Regions from separate parts of the Jannaschia sp. R86511 genome, predicted to be linked through region 1. Evidence: riboswitches for the same ligand, from Rfam matches in the RefSeq annotation. Region 1 holds a riboswitch; the other holds the start of a gene.
The links. A riboswitch is a leader RNA that binds a small molecule or an ion and turns the genes downstream of it on or off. The one in region 1 is predicted to bind S-adenosylmethionine.

Region 1 (6,893 bases):
CCGGGACGCGGCCCGGGCGGCGCGCACCACCTCGGGGCGGGGTTCCCGCCCCGAGGTCGGGTCGGCGGACCTCGACCTGTTCGAGCGGTGGGCCGGGTCCCTGCCCGACGGTCCGGACCCCGAGCTGGCCGGGACGCTCGCGGCCGCCTGGGTGACCGCCCCGAGGCTGCGGGACGCCTGCCTGGCCCTGCTGCTGCCCGGCGGACGGGACTGCGCCCTGGCCGTGCTGGCCCCCCACGCCCAGGCGGGCTCGGCGCTGGGGCGGGTGCTCGCCGACCCGGCCTGCTCCCGGGCCACCCGGGTGGGCACACCGGTGCTGCGTCGCCTGGCGGCGCTGACCGAGGGCCCCGAGCGGGCCACGGTCCTGGCCGCGCACGCCTGGCTGTGCTGGGTCGCGGGCGAGGGGACCGCGGCGGTCGTGCTGGCGGAACGGTCGCTGGACCTCGACCCGGCCCAGTCCCTGGCCCGGCTGGTCCTGCAGTGCCTGGGTCACGGTCTCGGCGCCGCCTGGACGACGGCCGGCCCCCGGCCCGGGCCCGGCGGGCGCGGGGGCAGCGGAGCCCGGGGCCGACCGGGTGAACGACGGGTGGACGCCCGCCGGGGGTATCAGGACGGGCCCCGACCGGCTCCTCGGGACATGTCCGGAGGCTGGTGGGGATGATCGGGGAGCGGGTACGGTCCGTGCGGACCCGGGTGCCGACGACCGTCCGCACCCTGCCCGGCGCCAGGTCGTCCCCGGTCCCGGGGCGTGCGCCCGCCGGGTCGACGCCGCACCCGACAGGAGGAGCGATGGCCAGCAACGCGAGCGGTCGCCCTGCGGGCGCCCGGGCCGGTGCGGCGGACGCCGCCGCGACCGGCCCGCGCGCGCCGGGCGACCCGCTGCCGGACCTGGCCGTGCTCACGACCTCGCCGCGCCGCCACGACCTGGCCGACCGGTCGGCCGCGTGCTTCCGGCGCTGGTGCGACGGGGACCCGCTGGCCAGCGCCGAGCTGGTCGCGCTGCTCACCCCGACCCTGTGGCACACGGCCCGGGCGTACCGCGTCGACGCGGCCACCGCCGAGGACGTGGTGCAGAACGCCTGGATGGCCCTGGCGCGACGCCGGGACCAGGTCCGCGACCCGCAGGCCGTCCTGGCCTGGCTGCTGGTCACCGTGCGCCGGGACGCCGCCCGCACCGCCGCCGCGGCCCGGGTCTCGGTCGCCGACCCCGAGCCGCTGCTGTCGGTGCGGGCCGACCCCGCGCCCGGCCCGGCCGCCACGGTCCTGGACGACGACCGCGCCCGACGGCTGTGGGACGCGGTGGGGCGGTTGTCCGAGCGCTGCCAGCGGCTGCTGCGGGTGGTGGCCTTCTCCGACCGGCCGGACTACGCGTCCCTGTCCGTCGACCTGGGCATGCCCATGGGAAGCATCGGGCCCACCCGCGGCCGGTGCCTCAAGAAGCTCCGCGAGCACCTGGGGGAGGAGTCGCAGTGGTCGACGACCTGAACCACGAGGTGGACCACGGGGGCGGAGGGGACCCCGAGGAGCGTGGTGGCGCCAGCGCCGTGCCCGACCAGGCCCGGCGGGTCGACGGCCCGGGCGCCCCGGAGCAGCTGGCCGGTGAGCTGCGGCAGATGTGGGAGCGGCTGGACCCGGTGCCGGCCGGTCTGGCCGAGCGGGCGGTCTTCGCCCTCGAGGTCGGGTCGTTCGGCCCGGACGACCTGGACACCGAGCTGGAGCTCATGCGGCTGCAGCAGAGCGACCTCGCCGGCGCGGGGGCCCGCGGCGACGACGCGGTCCGCACGGTGACCTTCGGCAGCGAGTCCATGACGGTGATGCTCGCCATCAGCGACGTCGACGGCGGGCACCGGATCGACGGCTGGGTGGCGCCCGGCGGGCGACGGGGCATCGAGGTCCGCACGGCCGGCGGCTCCAGCCGTGAGGAGTGCGACGAGACGGGGCGGTTCGCGCTGGCCTTCGTCCCGCCGGGGCACTTCCAGCTGGTGCTCGTCGGCGAGGGCACGGGTGAGGCCGCCCGGGCCGTCGTCACGCCCGCTCTGACCCTCTAGGCGTCGGCCCACCGGCTGGGCCTTCCAGGGGTCCCGTCATCCGGACGCCTGGCGGGCCGACGACGCCGTGTCGTAGTCTCACGGCAGGTCATGAGCACCAGCGTCAAGCCCCGGCTCGCTGGTCGGCAACCCTCCTCCGCGGTGGGGTGCCCCGGGTGAGGACCTGGTCGTCACCGACCGGTGGCGGCAAGCGCGGGCCCCTCGGGGCCCCGGTGACCACGGGAGGTCCACCCCAGTGAACGACGCCTGGTCCTTCGAGACCCGCCAGATCCACGCCGGCCAGCAGCCCGACCCCACCACCGGGGCCCGGGCGCTGCCCATCTACGCCACCACGTCGTACACGTTCTCGAGCACCCAGCACGCGGAGGACCTCTTCGCGCTCAAGGAGTTCGGGAACATCTACACCCGGATCATGAACCCGACCCAGGACGCGGTCGAGCAGCGCATCGCGAGCCTGGAGGGCGGCGTGGGGGCGCTGCTGCTGTCCAGCGGGCAGGCCGCGGAGACCGTCGCGCTGCTCAACGTGGCCGAGGCGGGCGACCACGTCGTGTCCAGCCCCCGGCTGTACGGCGGGACGTACAACCTCTTCCACTACACCTTCCCCAAGCTGGGCATCGAGGTCTCGTTCGTCGAGGACCCCGACGACCTGGACAGCTGGCGGGCCGCGGTCCGGCCCAACACCAAGGCGTTCTTCGGCGAGACGATCTCCAACCCCTACCAGGACGTGCTCGACATCGAGGGCGTGGCCGCGGTGGCCCACGAGGCCGGTGTCCCGCTGGTGGTGGACAACACCGTCGCGACCCCGTTCCTGATCCGCCCGCTGGAGTGGGGCGCCGACGTCGTCGTGCACTCCGCGACCAAGTTCCTCGGCGGGCACGGCACGGCCGTGGCCGGCGTGATCGTCGACGGCGGCCGCTTCGACTACACGGCCCAGCCCGAGCGGTTCCCCGGCTTCAACACCCCCGACCCCAGCTACAACGGCCTGGTCTACGGCCGGGACCTCGGGGTCGGCAGCCCGCTGGGGGCCAACCTGTCCTACGTCCTCAAGGCCCGGGTCCAGCTGCTGCGCGACATGGGTTCGGCCGTGAGCCCGTTCAACGCGTTCCTCGTCGCCCAGGGCCTGGAGACGCTGAGCCTGCGGATGGAACGGCACGTGCAGAACGCGCGCGCCGTGGCCGAGTGGCTGCAGGGCCGGGACGAGGTCGAGCGGGTGGCCTACGCCAGCCTGCCCGGCAACCGCTGGCACGAGCGCGCCGAGCGCTACGCGCCGCGCGGGTCCGGCTCCGTGCTCGCCTTCGAGATCGTCGGTGGGGTGGACGCGGGCCGGCGGTTCGTGGAGGCCCTCGAGCTGCACAGCCACGTGGCCAACATCGGCGACGTCCGCAGCCTGGTCATCCACCCCGCCTCGACCACGCACAGCCAGCTCAGCGTGGCCGAGCAGCTGGCCAGCGGGGTCACCCCGGGCCTGGTGCGGCTGTCGGTCGGCCTGGAGCACGTGGACGACATCCTCGCCGACCTCGAGGCGGGCTTCCGGGCGGCCAAGGGCGCCTGAGGTGGTCGTGTGGCGTGAGGGGGACCCGGTGGGCGGGCGCAGGTTCGTCGCGCTCGGCCCGCTGCCCACCGAGTCCGGCGTCGTGCTGCCGGACGTCAAGGTGGCGTACGAGTGCTGGGGCACGCCCCGGACCGGACCGGACGGCAGCATCAGCAACGCGGTGCTCGTCCTGCACGCCCTGACGGGTGACTCCCACGTCGTCGGCCCGGCCGGCCCGGCCCACCCCTCGCCCGGTTGGTGGGGCGGCGTGGTCGGCGACGGCCTCGCCCTGGACACGCGGCGCTGGTTCGTGGTGGCGCCGAACGTGCTCGGCGGCTGCCAGGGCACGACGGGTCCCGGCAGCCCCGCCCCGGACGGCCGGGCCTGGGGCAGCCGGTTCCCGCACGTCACCGTCCGCGACCAGGTGGCCGTCGAGGCGGCGCTGGCCGACCGGCTCGGCGTCCGCCGCTGGGCGCTGGTGGCCGGCGGGTCGATGGGGGGCATGCGGGCGCTGGAGTGGGCGGTGGGCCGACCGGACCGGGTGGCCGCCCTCACGGTCCTGGCCAGCACGGCCGCCGCGACCGGCGACCAGATCGCGTGGTGCGCCCCGCAGATCGCGGCCGTCACCGCCGACCCGGCCTGGCAGGGCGGCGACTACTACGACCGGCCCGGGCCGGGGCCGGTGGACGGCCTCGGCGTGGCCCGACGCATCGCTCACGTCACCTACCGGTCGCGCTGGGAGATGGACACCCGGTTCGGCCGGGACCCCCAGCCGGGGGAGGACCCGGGCACGGGCGGCCGGTACGCGGTCGAGTCCTACCTCGAGCACCAGGCGGGCAAGCTGGCCGGGCGGTTCGACGCCGGCTCCTACGTCACGCTCACGCGCTCCATGAACAGCCACGACGTCGGGCGGGGGCGCGGCGGCACCGCCGCGGCGCTGGCCACCGTGACCGCGCGCACCACGGTGGTCGCGGTGGACTCCGACCGGCTCTACCCCCCGGAGCAGCAGCAGCACGTGGTCGACCACGTCCCCGGGGCGCGGCTGGTCCTGGTGCGCTCCCGGTACGGCCACGACGGGTTCCTCGTGGAGACCGCGGCCGTGTCCGCGGCGCTGTCGCAGACCCTGGCCGAGGTCGCCGCCCCGGAGGACGGGGCCCGCTGCGGCGCCTGATCAGGCGTCGGACGCGGTCCTGACCCGGTCCGCCAACCGGTCCCAGTCGCGGGCCAGCCCGGCGTGCAGCGGCAGCCCCGGCACCCGGGCCACGGGCACCCAGCTCAGGTCCGCCGTCTCGGCGTTGGCGGCGTGCACCCGGGTCTGCGGCGTGGTGCTGGCCAGGACGTAGTCGTAGCGCCAGTCCTCGTGGTCGGTGCCGGTGACGGTGCCGCGGACCTGCACGTGACCCGCCGCGAGGCCCACCTCCTCGTCGGCCTCCCGCAGCGCGGCCTGCACCGGGTCCTCGTGGGAGTCGCGCGCCCCGCCGGGGACCGCCCAGGTGCCGCCGTCGTGGACCCAGCTCGCGCGGTGCTGGAGCAGCACCTCCGGCCCGTCGTCACCCGGCCGGAAGAGCACCAGCCCGGCGGCGCCGTTCAGACCCCAGTGGCGGTGGCCGCAGCGGCAGGCCACCCAGCCGTCGCCGTCCCTGCTCGCCACCCTCCCAGCCTACGAGGCGGCGACCTGAGCGATACGGTGGCCCCGCGGACCCGCTCCGACGACGGAGGGGGCGGCGCGACCAGGAGGTGCCATGGCCGTCGTGGTGGGCTACCTGCCCAGCCGGGAGGGACGTGCGGCGCTCGCCCACGGGGTGGACGCCGCGATCCGACGACACGTCGGGCTCGTCGTGGTCAGCAGCAAGGAGGACACGGCCGAGGCCGTGGAGGCGGACCTGGCCCCGTTCACCGACCAGCTGCGCGAGCACGGCCTGACCTACGAGGTCCGGCACCTGCCCCGCAGCAGCGACCCGGCCGACGACCTGCTCGGCGTCGCCGACGAGGTGGACGCGGACGTCATCGTCATCGGCCTGCGTCGCCGTTCGCCGGTCGGCAAGCTCATCCTGGGCAGCAACGCGCAGCGGATCCTGCTGGACGCGACCTGCCCGGTGCTGGCCGTCAAGGGCGAGGGCGCCTGAGCGTGGCCGGGGACGCCGAGCCCGGCCCGTCGATCCGGATCGCCCAGGACCAGCGGGCCGACGAGGTCCTCAGCCAGGACCCCTTCGCCCTGCTCGTGGGCATGCTGCTCGACCAGCAGTTCCCCATGGAGCGGGCGTTCGCCGCCCCGGCCACGGTGCTGGAGCGGTTCGGCACGCTCGACCCGGCCGCGGTGGCGGCCGCCGACCCCGAGGAGTTCGCGCGGCTCTGCTCCGTCCCGCCCGCGATCCACCGCTTCCCGGGGTCGATGGCCGGCCGGATCCAGGACGTCGCCCGCATCGTGGTCGAGCGCTACGACGGGGACGCCGCACGCATCTGGACCGGGGCCGCGGACGGGGCGGACCTGCTGCGGCGGCTGCAGGCGCTGCCCGGCTTCGGCCGGCAGAAGGCGCAGATCTTCACGGCGCTGGTGGCCAAGCAGCTGGGGGTCACGCCGGACGGCTGGCAGCAGGCGGCCGGCGACTACGCACTGACCGGCTTCCGCTCCGTCGCCGACGTGGTGGACCCCGACTCGCTGCAGCAGGTGCGGGCCCACAAGCAGCAGCTCAAGCGGGCGGCGAAGGCCGCCACGGCCGACGGCTGACCCCCGCCGCGACGGGGCCCCGACGGAACAGCACCGCCGGACCGGGCGTTGTCACCGGTGTCGGCAGGTGGCGCGTGCGGCTGCGCTCGCGCAGGACAGCCTGTCGGGCCGGAGGCCGCGATGGCACTACAATGGTACTCGCTGGTCGTCGCGTTGACGGACGACGCCAGTCCCCCTGACCGTAGTCGACGAAGGGCTGTGCGTGTCGTCGGAGCACGAATCTCGTACCTTGCAGGACATCCTCTCCCACCCCGCTCTCACGCGGATGCGTGAGCGCATCGGGAGCGGTGCGGCGGTCTCCGCGGTGGACCTCCGGCAGGTGGTGACCGACGCGGACGTCCCGGCGGCCCGGATGAAGGCCGTCATGGCGGACCTGGTGGGAGCCGGCCTGGACATGGGCTCCATCGGACTGCCCCAGACCACGGCACGACGCACCGTGGCGGCGGCGCGCACCCGGATGCCGGCGGCCACGGCCACGATCGACGACGGGAGTGTGGCGACGATGACGACGACGACGCGCAAGAAGACGGCGAGCAAGGCCGGGGCGACGGTGGTCGACGCCGAGCCGGGTACGGACGCGCCGGTG
Region 2 (6,893 bases), 1.2 Mb from region 1:
ACGTAGTCGGCCCCCCGCGGCTCGTCGGCGGTGGTGCCGCCGTCGGTGAGCAGCAGGTCGGCTAGGTCGACGATCGAGCGACCCTCCGGCGTCTCGTCCGCCCGGCTGGCCAGCCGGGCGGCCCCGGCCAGCTCGAGCAGGGTCGTGCCACCGACCGGGACGAGCTCGACCGCGTGCCGGTTGCCGAGCGTGATGGTGCCGGTCTTGTCCAGCAGCAGCACGTCCACGTCCCCGGCGGCCTCGACCGCCCGGCCCGACATCGCCAGCACGTTGCGCTGCACCAGCCGGTCCATCCCCGCGATGCCGATGGCCGACAGCAGGGCCCCGATCGTGGTGGGGATCAGGCAGACCAGCAGGGCGACGAGCACCGGGACGGGTTGCGCCTGCCCGGAGTACACCGCGAACGGCTGGAGCGTGACCACGGCCAGCAGGAAGACCAGCGTCAGCGTGGCCAGCAGCAGGTTCAGCGCGACCTCGTTGGGCGTCTTCTGCCGGGCGGACCCCTCGACCAGGGCGATCATCCGGTCCAGGAACGTCTCCCCCGGGCGGGCGGTGACGCGCATGACGACCCGGTCGGACAGCACGCGCGTGCCGCCGGTCAACGAGGACCGGTCGCCGCCGGACTCCCGGATCACCGGCGCGGACTCCCCCGTGACGGCCGACTCGTCGACCGAGGCGACGCCGTGGACGATCTCGCCGTCGCCGGGCACCACGTCGCCGGCGCGGACCTCCACCAGGTCGCCGAGGCGCAGCTGCGGCCCGGGCACCTCCTCGGTGGGGGTCCCGGCGTCCAGGCGCCCGGGCTCCAGCAGCCGGCGGGCGGTGCTGTCGCTGCGGGCCCGGCGCAGGGAGTCCGCCTGCGCCCGGCCGCGGCCCTCCGCGACCGACTCGGCCAGGTTGGCGAAGAGCACCGTCAGCCACAGCCACACCGCGATGGCGGCGACGAAGGCCGACGGGTCGACGAGCGCCAGGACGGTGGTCAGGGCCGAGCCGACCCAGACGACGAACATGACGGGGTTGCGCAGCTGGGCCCGGGGGTCCAGCCGGCGCAGGGCCAGCGGCAGCGCGGCCAGCAGGGTGGTGGGGCTCACAGCAGGGCCTCCGAGACCGGGGCGAGGGACAGGCCGGGCAGGAACGTGAGCCCGGCGACGACGAGGACGACGAACGAGAGCAGGCCCGCGAACAGCGGGGTGTGGGTGGGCAGCGTGGCCGCGGACGGGGCGACGGCGTGCTGCCGGGCCAAGGTCCCGGCGAGGGCCAGGACGAGGACGATCGGCACGAACCGGCCGGCCAGCATGGCCAGGCCCAGGACGGTGTTCTGGTACGTGGTGGCCGCCCCGAAGCCGGCGAACGCGGAGCCGTTGTTGTTGGCCGCGCTGGCGTAGGCGTAGAGGATCTCGCTGAGCCCGTGGGCCCCCGGGTCCTGCACGCTGGCCTCGCGCAGCGCGGGCACGGCGGCGGTGACCGCGGCCCCGACCAGCAGCAGGGCCGGCATGGTCAGCACGTACAGCGACACGAGCGTGACCTCGCGCCGGCCGATCCGCTTGCCCAGGTACGTCGGGGTGCGACCCACCATCAGCCCGGCCAGGAACACCGTGAGCACCGCCAGCACGAGCATGCCGGTCAGGCCGGCCCCGACCCCGCCGGGGGCGACCTCGCCCAGCATCATGTTCAGCAGCAGCACCCCGCCCCCGAGACCGATGAACGAGTCGTGGAACGAGTTGACCGAGCCAGTCGACGTCCCGGTGGTCGACACCGCGAACAGCGCCGACGCCGCCTCGCCGAAGCGGGTCTCCTTGCCCTCCATCGCGCCCCCGGCCGCAGCCGGCACCGTCCCCAGCGCGCTGCGCTCGGCCCAGCTGACGACCGCGACGAAGGCGAGCCAGATGCCCGCCATCACCGACACGATCGCGAGGCCCTGGCGACGGTCGCGGACCATGGTCCCGAACGTGCGCGGCAGGCTGAACGGGATCACCAGCAGCAGGAAGATCTCGAGCAGGTTGGTCCACGGGGTCGGGTTCTCGAACGGGTGCGCGGAGTTGGCGTTGAAGAAGCCACCGCCGTTGGTGCCCAGGTCCTTGATGGCCTCCTGCGAGGCGATCGGGCCGCCGACCACGGACTGCGTCCCGCCGGTCAGGGTGGTGACCTCCTGAGCGCCGGCGAAGTTCTGCACCGCCCCGCCGAGGACCAGGACGACGGCCGCGACGAAGGCGAACGGCAGCAGGATCCGGACCGTGCCCCGGACCAGGTCGACCCAGAAGTTGCCGACCCGGTCCGTCCGCGAGCGGGCGAACCCGCGGACCAGGGCGACGGCCACCGCCATCCCGACGGCCGCGGACAGGAAGTTCTGCACCGCCAGCCCGGCCATCTGGACCAGGTGGCCCATGGCCGACTCGCCGGAGTACCACTGCCAGTTGGTGTTGGTGACGAACGAGACCGCGGTGTTGAAGGCCCCGGCCGGGTCGATCCCGTCCAGGCCCAGCGACAGCGGCAGCAGGTGCTGCAGCCGCAGGAACGCGTACAGCAGCAGGGTCGAGACCAGCGAGAAGCCGATGAGCGCGACCGCGTAGACGCTCGCGCGCTGATCCGCCCGGGCGTCGACCCCGGCCAGGCGGTAGACGGCGCGCTCCACGCCCAGGTGCCGGTCGCTGCCGTACACCCGGGCCATGTAGTCGCCCAGCGGCACGTGGACGGCGGCCAGGGTGGCCACCAGGACGCCGACCTGGAGGGTGGCGGCGAGCGTGGCCGGCATCAGAACTTCTCCGGGTGCAGCAGGGCCACGAGCAGGTAGCCGGCCAGCCCGACGGCCACGACGAGCGCGACGACGTCGACCGGGCTCACCGCGAGGTCACCCGGACCAGCAGCAGCAGGGCGACGAACGAGGCGAGGATCAGCAGGACGTAGAGCACGTCGGGCACGACGGGGACCTCCGGTGGGGACCACGACCGCAGGCGGCCGGCGGCCCGGTGGGCCGCGACGCCCATTCACCTCCCGGGGCGGTCCCCGTCCCCTGCGTCCAGACGCCTTCCTGACGCGCCCGTCCCCGGTCCGGACGGAGCCCGGACGCCCCGGGCGCGTGGCACGACCTCAGCCGACCTCGAGGTCCTCCGCACGCGTCGACACCTGGTCCCCGCGCACCAGCCGGCGCCCCCGGCGGGTCTCGACGTCGCCGTTGACGGTCACCTCACCCGAGGCCAGGACGTCCTTGACGTCGGAGCCGGCGTCGACGACGTCAGCCAGCTTGAGCAGCTGACCGAGCTTGATGGACTCACCGGTGATGCTGATCGCCCGCATCGCAGCAGCATCGCAGCAGCCCCGCGACGGCCGCGACCCGCCGCGACCCGCCGCGACCCGCAGCAGGGGGCCGCGACCCGCCGGCTCGTCAGCCGGCGGAGAGCAGGTGGGCCGTCGACACCACGGTGGCGAACTCGCCGTGCAGGTTCGTCGCGGTGGCGCGGGCGAGCTCCTCGGCGCTGACCGTCGAGCCGTCCGGCGCCTGCCGGTCGTGGGTGTGGGTCGCGTCCAGGGCGAACAGCACCCGGTGGCCCAGGTTGGCGCCGACCCGGGCGGTCGTCTCGCAGCAGTGGTTCGTGGTGACGCCGCAGACCACGACCGCCTCCACCCCGGTGGCGCGCAGCCAGGCGTCCAGGTCGGGTGAGCCGTGGAAGGCGGAGTTCACGGTCTTGGTGACGAGCAGGTCGCAGCCCTCCCCCACGCAGTCGGCGAAGGCGTGCCCGGGCGTGCCCGGGGTCAGCGGGGAGCCGGGCGTCGTCGAGTCGTGGCGGACCAGCACCACCGGCCGGCCGGCCGTACGCCACGTCTCCAGCAGGGCGGCCACATTGGCCTCGCACGCCGGGTTGTCACGTCGGCCCCACCACGCCCGGTCGGCGAAGCCACGCTGGACGTCCACGACCACGAGGGCGGTGCGCGCCAGGTCGGGCAGCGGCTCGGTCGGGTCGGGCAGCTCCACGGGCCCATGCTGCCGCACCGAGGTCGTGCACCGAGCAGCGACGCGGGAGGCCGCCAGGGCCGGGTCGGACCGTCGAGGCCGCGTGTCGTGTCGCTGCCCGGTACGCCCGGACGGGTGAGGCTCCGCCCACCTGACGAGACGGCCGTCCCGTTCGTTGACACGCCGCCGTCTGCGCCGCTTCACTGGGCCCACCATCCAGAGCGACCGAGAGACCTGGCTCGTCGACGTCGCAGCAACCTCGCCGCCCCCTCGTGGGTCGGGGTCGGTGCTACCGCCAGGACCGATGGAGTGATCACATGTCCGGCCCGCTGCGCACCGCCGTCCGGTTGCTGACGTCCCACCGCACCCTCGTGCACACCGCCGTCCGCGAGAGCGAGCCCTGTCGGATGTGAAGGCGGCGCGACCACGGTCGCGCCCGGTCCGGTCCCGGACCCCACCCCTCACCCCGTCCACGCGCCACCTCGTCCCCGCGGGGACCGCTGCTGCGAGCGCCGACGCCGCACGGCCGTCCCCGGAGAAAGGCCCCGCCATGTCCCGCCCGACCCCTGCCCCGGACGACCCCACCACCGGCACCACCACCACCAGCAGCACCAACACCACGGAGCAGCCCTGGTCCTTCGCCACCGCCCAGGTCCACGCCGGTGAGCAGGCCGAGGGCGGCTTCGGTGCCCGCATCCCGCCGATCTACCTGACCGCCGGCTTCGTGTTCGACGACTTCGAGCAGGCCCGGGCCCGCTTCGCCGGGGACGACGACGGCTACACCTACTCCCGGATCGGCAACCCGTCCTGCACGGCCCTCGAGCGGCGTCTCGCGGGCCTGGAACGCGGCGACGAGGCCATCCTGGTGGGCAGCGGGCAGGCCGCGGTTACGGTGGCGCTGCTCGGCCTGCTGCAGGCCGGGGACCACCTGCTGTCCACGAGCAGCATCTACGAGGGCTCCCGCGGGCTGTTCCGCGAGAACTTCGCCCGGTTCGGCATCGAGGTCGACTTCGTCGACGACGCGACGGACCTGCAGCAGTGGCGGGACCTGCTGCGACCCACCACCCGCGCGCTCTTCGCCGAGTCGATCCCCAACCCCAAGAACGACCTCGTCGACCTGCGCGCCGTCGCCGACCTGGCCCACTCCCACGGGATCCCCCTCGTGGTGGACAACACCCTCGCGACGCCGTACCTGCTGCGGCCGATCGAGCACGGCGCCGACGTCGTGGTGCACTCCGCGAGCAAGTTCCTGTCCGGGCACGGGGCCTCGCTCGGCGGGGTCGTCGTCACCGCGGGCACCTTCGACTTCGGCGCGCGGCCTGACGCCTTCCCCCACCTCAACGAGCCCTCGCGGGCCCTGCACGGGGCGAGCTACGTGCAGCGGTTCGGACCACGCGCCTACGTCGAGTTCACCCGCCACGTCATCGCGGCCCGGCTCGGTCCCACCATCTCCCCGGTCAACGCGTTCCTCATCCAGCAGGGAGTGGAGACGCTGTCGCTGCGGGTGGCCCAGCACAGCCGCAACGCGCTGGCCCTCGCGCAGTGGCTCGAGCAGCAGCCCGAGGTGCTCTCGGTAGACCACGCGGGCCTGGCCTCCAGCCCCTCGGCCGCACTGGCCCGCCGCTACCTGCCCGACGGGGCGGGGTCGGTCTTCGCGTTCACCCTGTCCGGCGGCGAACCCGCCGCCCGGCGGTTCTTCGACGCGGTGACGCTGTTCAGCCGGATGACGCACGTCGGCGACGTCCGCTCGCTGGTCCTGCACCCCGCGACCACCACCCACGCGCAGCGGACCGAGGCCGAGCGCCGGGCCGCGGGGATCTGGCCGGGGCTGCTGCGGCTGTCGGTGGGCATCGAGGACGTCCGCGACCTGCTGGCCGACCTGGAGCGCGGCCTGGCCGCCGTCCGCGCCGGCACGCCCCGGACCCCGGCGCCGCCGCCCCAGACCCAGACGCACGCCCAGAGCCACACCCAGACCCACGCCCCCGCACCCGCGTCCGCCCCGGCCTCCTCGGCCGTGGCCGCCGCCTGAGACGACGGAGCAGACCCGTGGCACGACTGCAGCACTTCGGCTGGTTCTTCTCGCGCGGGTTCGGTCCGCAGGGGTGGGGCCGCGACGACCACCGGTGGGGCTACCGCTGGACCGAGCCCGCGCTCTACCAGCAGGCCGTCCGACAGCTCGACCAGGCCGGGCTCGACCTGGTGATCATGGAGGACGCCGTCTCGCTCGGCAACGACGAGACGCTCGACCTGCGGGTCCGCGCGGCCTACGGCGGGCCCAAGCACGACCCGCTGCTGCTGGCGCCGTACCTGTTCGACGCCACGCGGCACATCGGGATCGCCCCCACCATCAACGCCGGCATCACCCCGCCCTACCTGGCGGCGCGCCAGGCGGCGACGCTGCAGCACCTGAGCGGGTACCGGTTCGGGGTCAACCTGGTGACCGACGTGGGCAGCGCGCGGCACGTCGGCGCCGAGCCGCTGGGCCACGACGCCGCCTACGACCGGGCCGAGGAGTGGGTCGACGTCGTGCGTCGGCTCTGGCACAGCTGGGGCGAGGGCGCGCTGGTCGCCGACGAGGACACGCACCGGTTCGCCGACGGGGCGCGCCTGGACGCGTTCCGGCACCGCGGGGAGCACTTCGAGGTGGCCGGGCCGCTCAACGCCGTGCCGTTCGCGGGCGGCGACGACCCGGTCGTGGTCTCCCCCGGCGGGTCGCCCCGGGGCCTGGGCTTCGCCGGGGCCCGCTCGGACGTGCAGCTGGCGCTGGCCCCGCTGGACGCCGGCAGCGTGCGGGCCTACCGGCGCAAGGTGCTGGACGCGGCCGCCCGGCACGGGCGCAGCGAGAAGGACCTGCGGATCCTGTTCGTGCTCAAGCCGGAGGTCGTCAGCAGCGCCGAGGAGGCCGACCGGGTGGTGGCGGCGTCCCTGCACCCCGACGAGGACG

Region 2: another riboswitch for S-adenosylmethionine. It lies ahead of SJY06_RS07955 (O-acetylhomoserine aminocarboxypropyltransferase/cysteine synthase family protein); the one in region 1 lies ahead of SJY06_RS13245 (bifunctional o-acetylhomoserine/o-acetylserine sulfhydrylase).

The regions. Positions count from the first base shown of each region.
Region 1 covers NZ_JAXHCD010000001.1:2,817,340-2,824,232, forward strand. The annotation lists gene SJY06_RS13230 (DUF4192 domain-containing protein) at 1-661, shown strand, start outside; gene SJY06_RS13235 (RNA polymerase sigma factor) at 790-1,485, shown strand; gene SJY06_RS13240 (hypothetical protein) at 1,470-2,048, shown strand; SAM riboswitch class IV at 2,135-2,247, shown strand; gene SJY06_RS13245 (bifunctional o-acetylhomoserine/o-acetylserine sulfhydrylase) at 2,284-3,600, shown strand; gene SJY06_RS13250 (homoserine O-acetyltransferase) at 3,629-4,750, shown strand; gene SJY06_RS13255 (NUDIX domain-containing protein) at 4,751-5,230, opposite strand; gene SJY06_RS13260 (universal stress protein) at 5,322-5,705, shown strand; gene SJY06_RS13265 (HhH-GPD-type base excision DNA repair protein) at 5,708-6,307, shown strand; gene SJY06_RS13270 (RNA polymerase sigma factor) at 6,573-6,893, shown strand, end outside.
Region 2 covers NZ_JAXHCD010000001.1:1,653,047-1,659,939, reverse strand. The annotation lists gene kdpB (potassium-transporting ATPase subunit KdpB) at 1-1,091, opposite strand, end outside; gene kdpA (potassium-transporting ATPase subunit KdpA) at 1,088-2,752, opposite strand; gene kdpF (K(+)-transporting ATPase subunit F) at 2,752-2,841, opposite strand; gene SJY06_RS07970 (hypothetical protein) at 2,838-2,984, opposite strand; gene SJY06_RS07965 (RNA-binding S4 domain-containing protein) at 3,088-3,294, opposite strand; gene SJY06_RS07960 (cysteine hydrolase family protein) at 3,383-3,970, opposite strand; SAM riboswitch class I at 4,159-4,260, shown strand; gene SJY06_RS07955 (O-acetylhomoserine aminocarboxypropyltransferase/cysteine synthase family protein) at 4,500-5,978, shown strand; gene SJY06_RS07950 (LLM class flavin-dependent oxidoreductase) at 5,996-6,893, shown strand, end outside.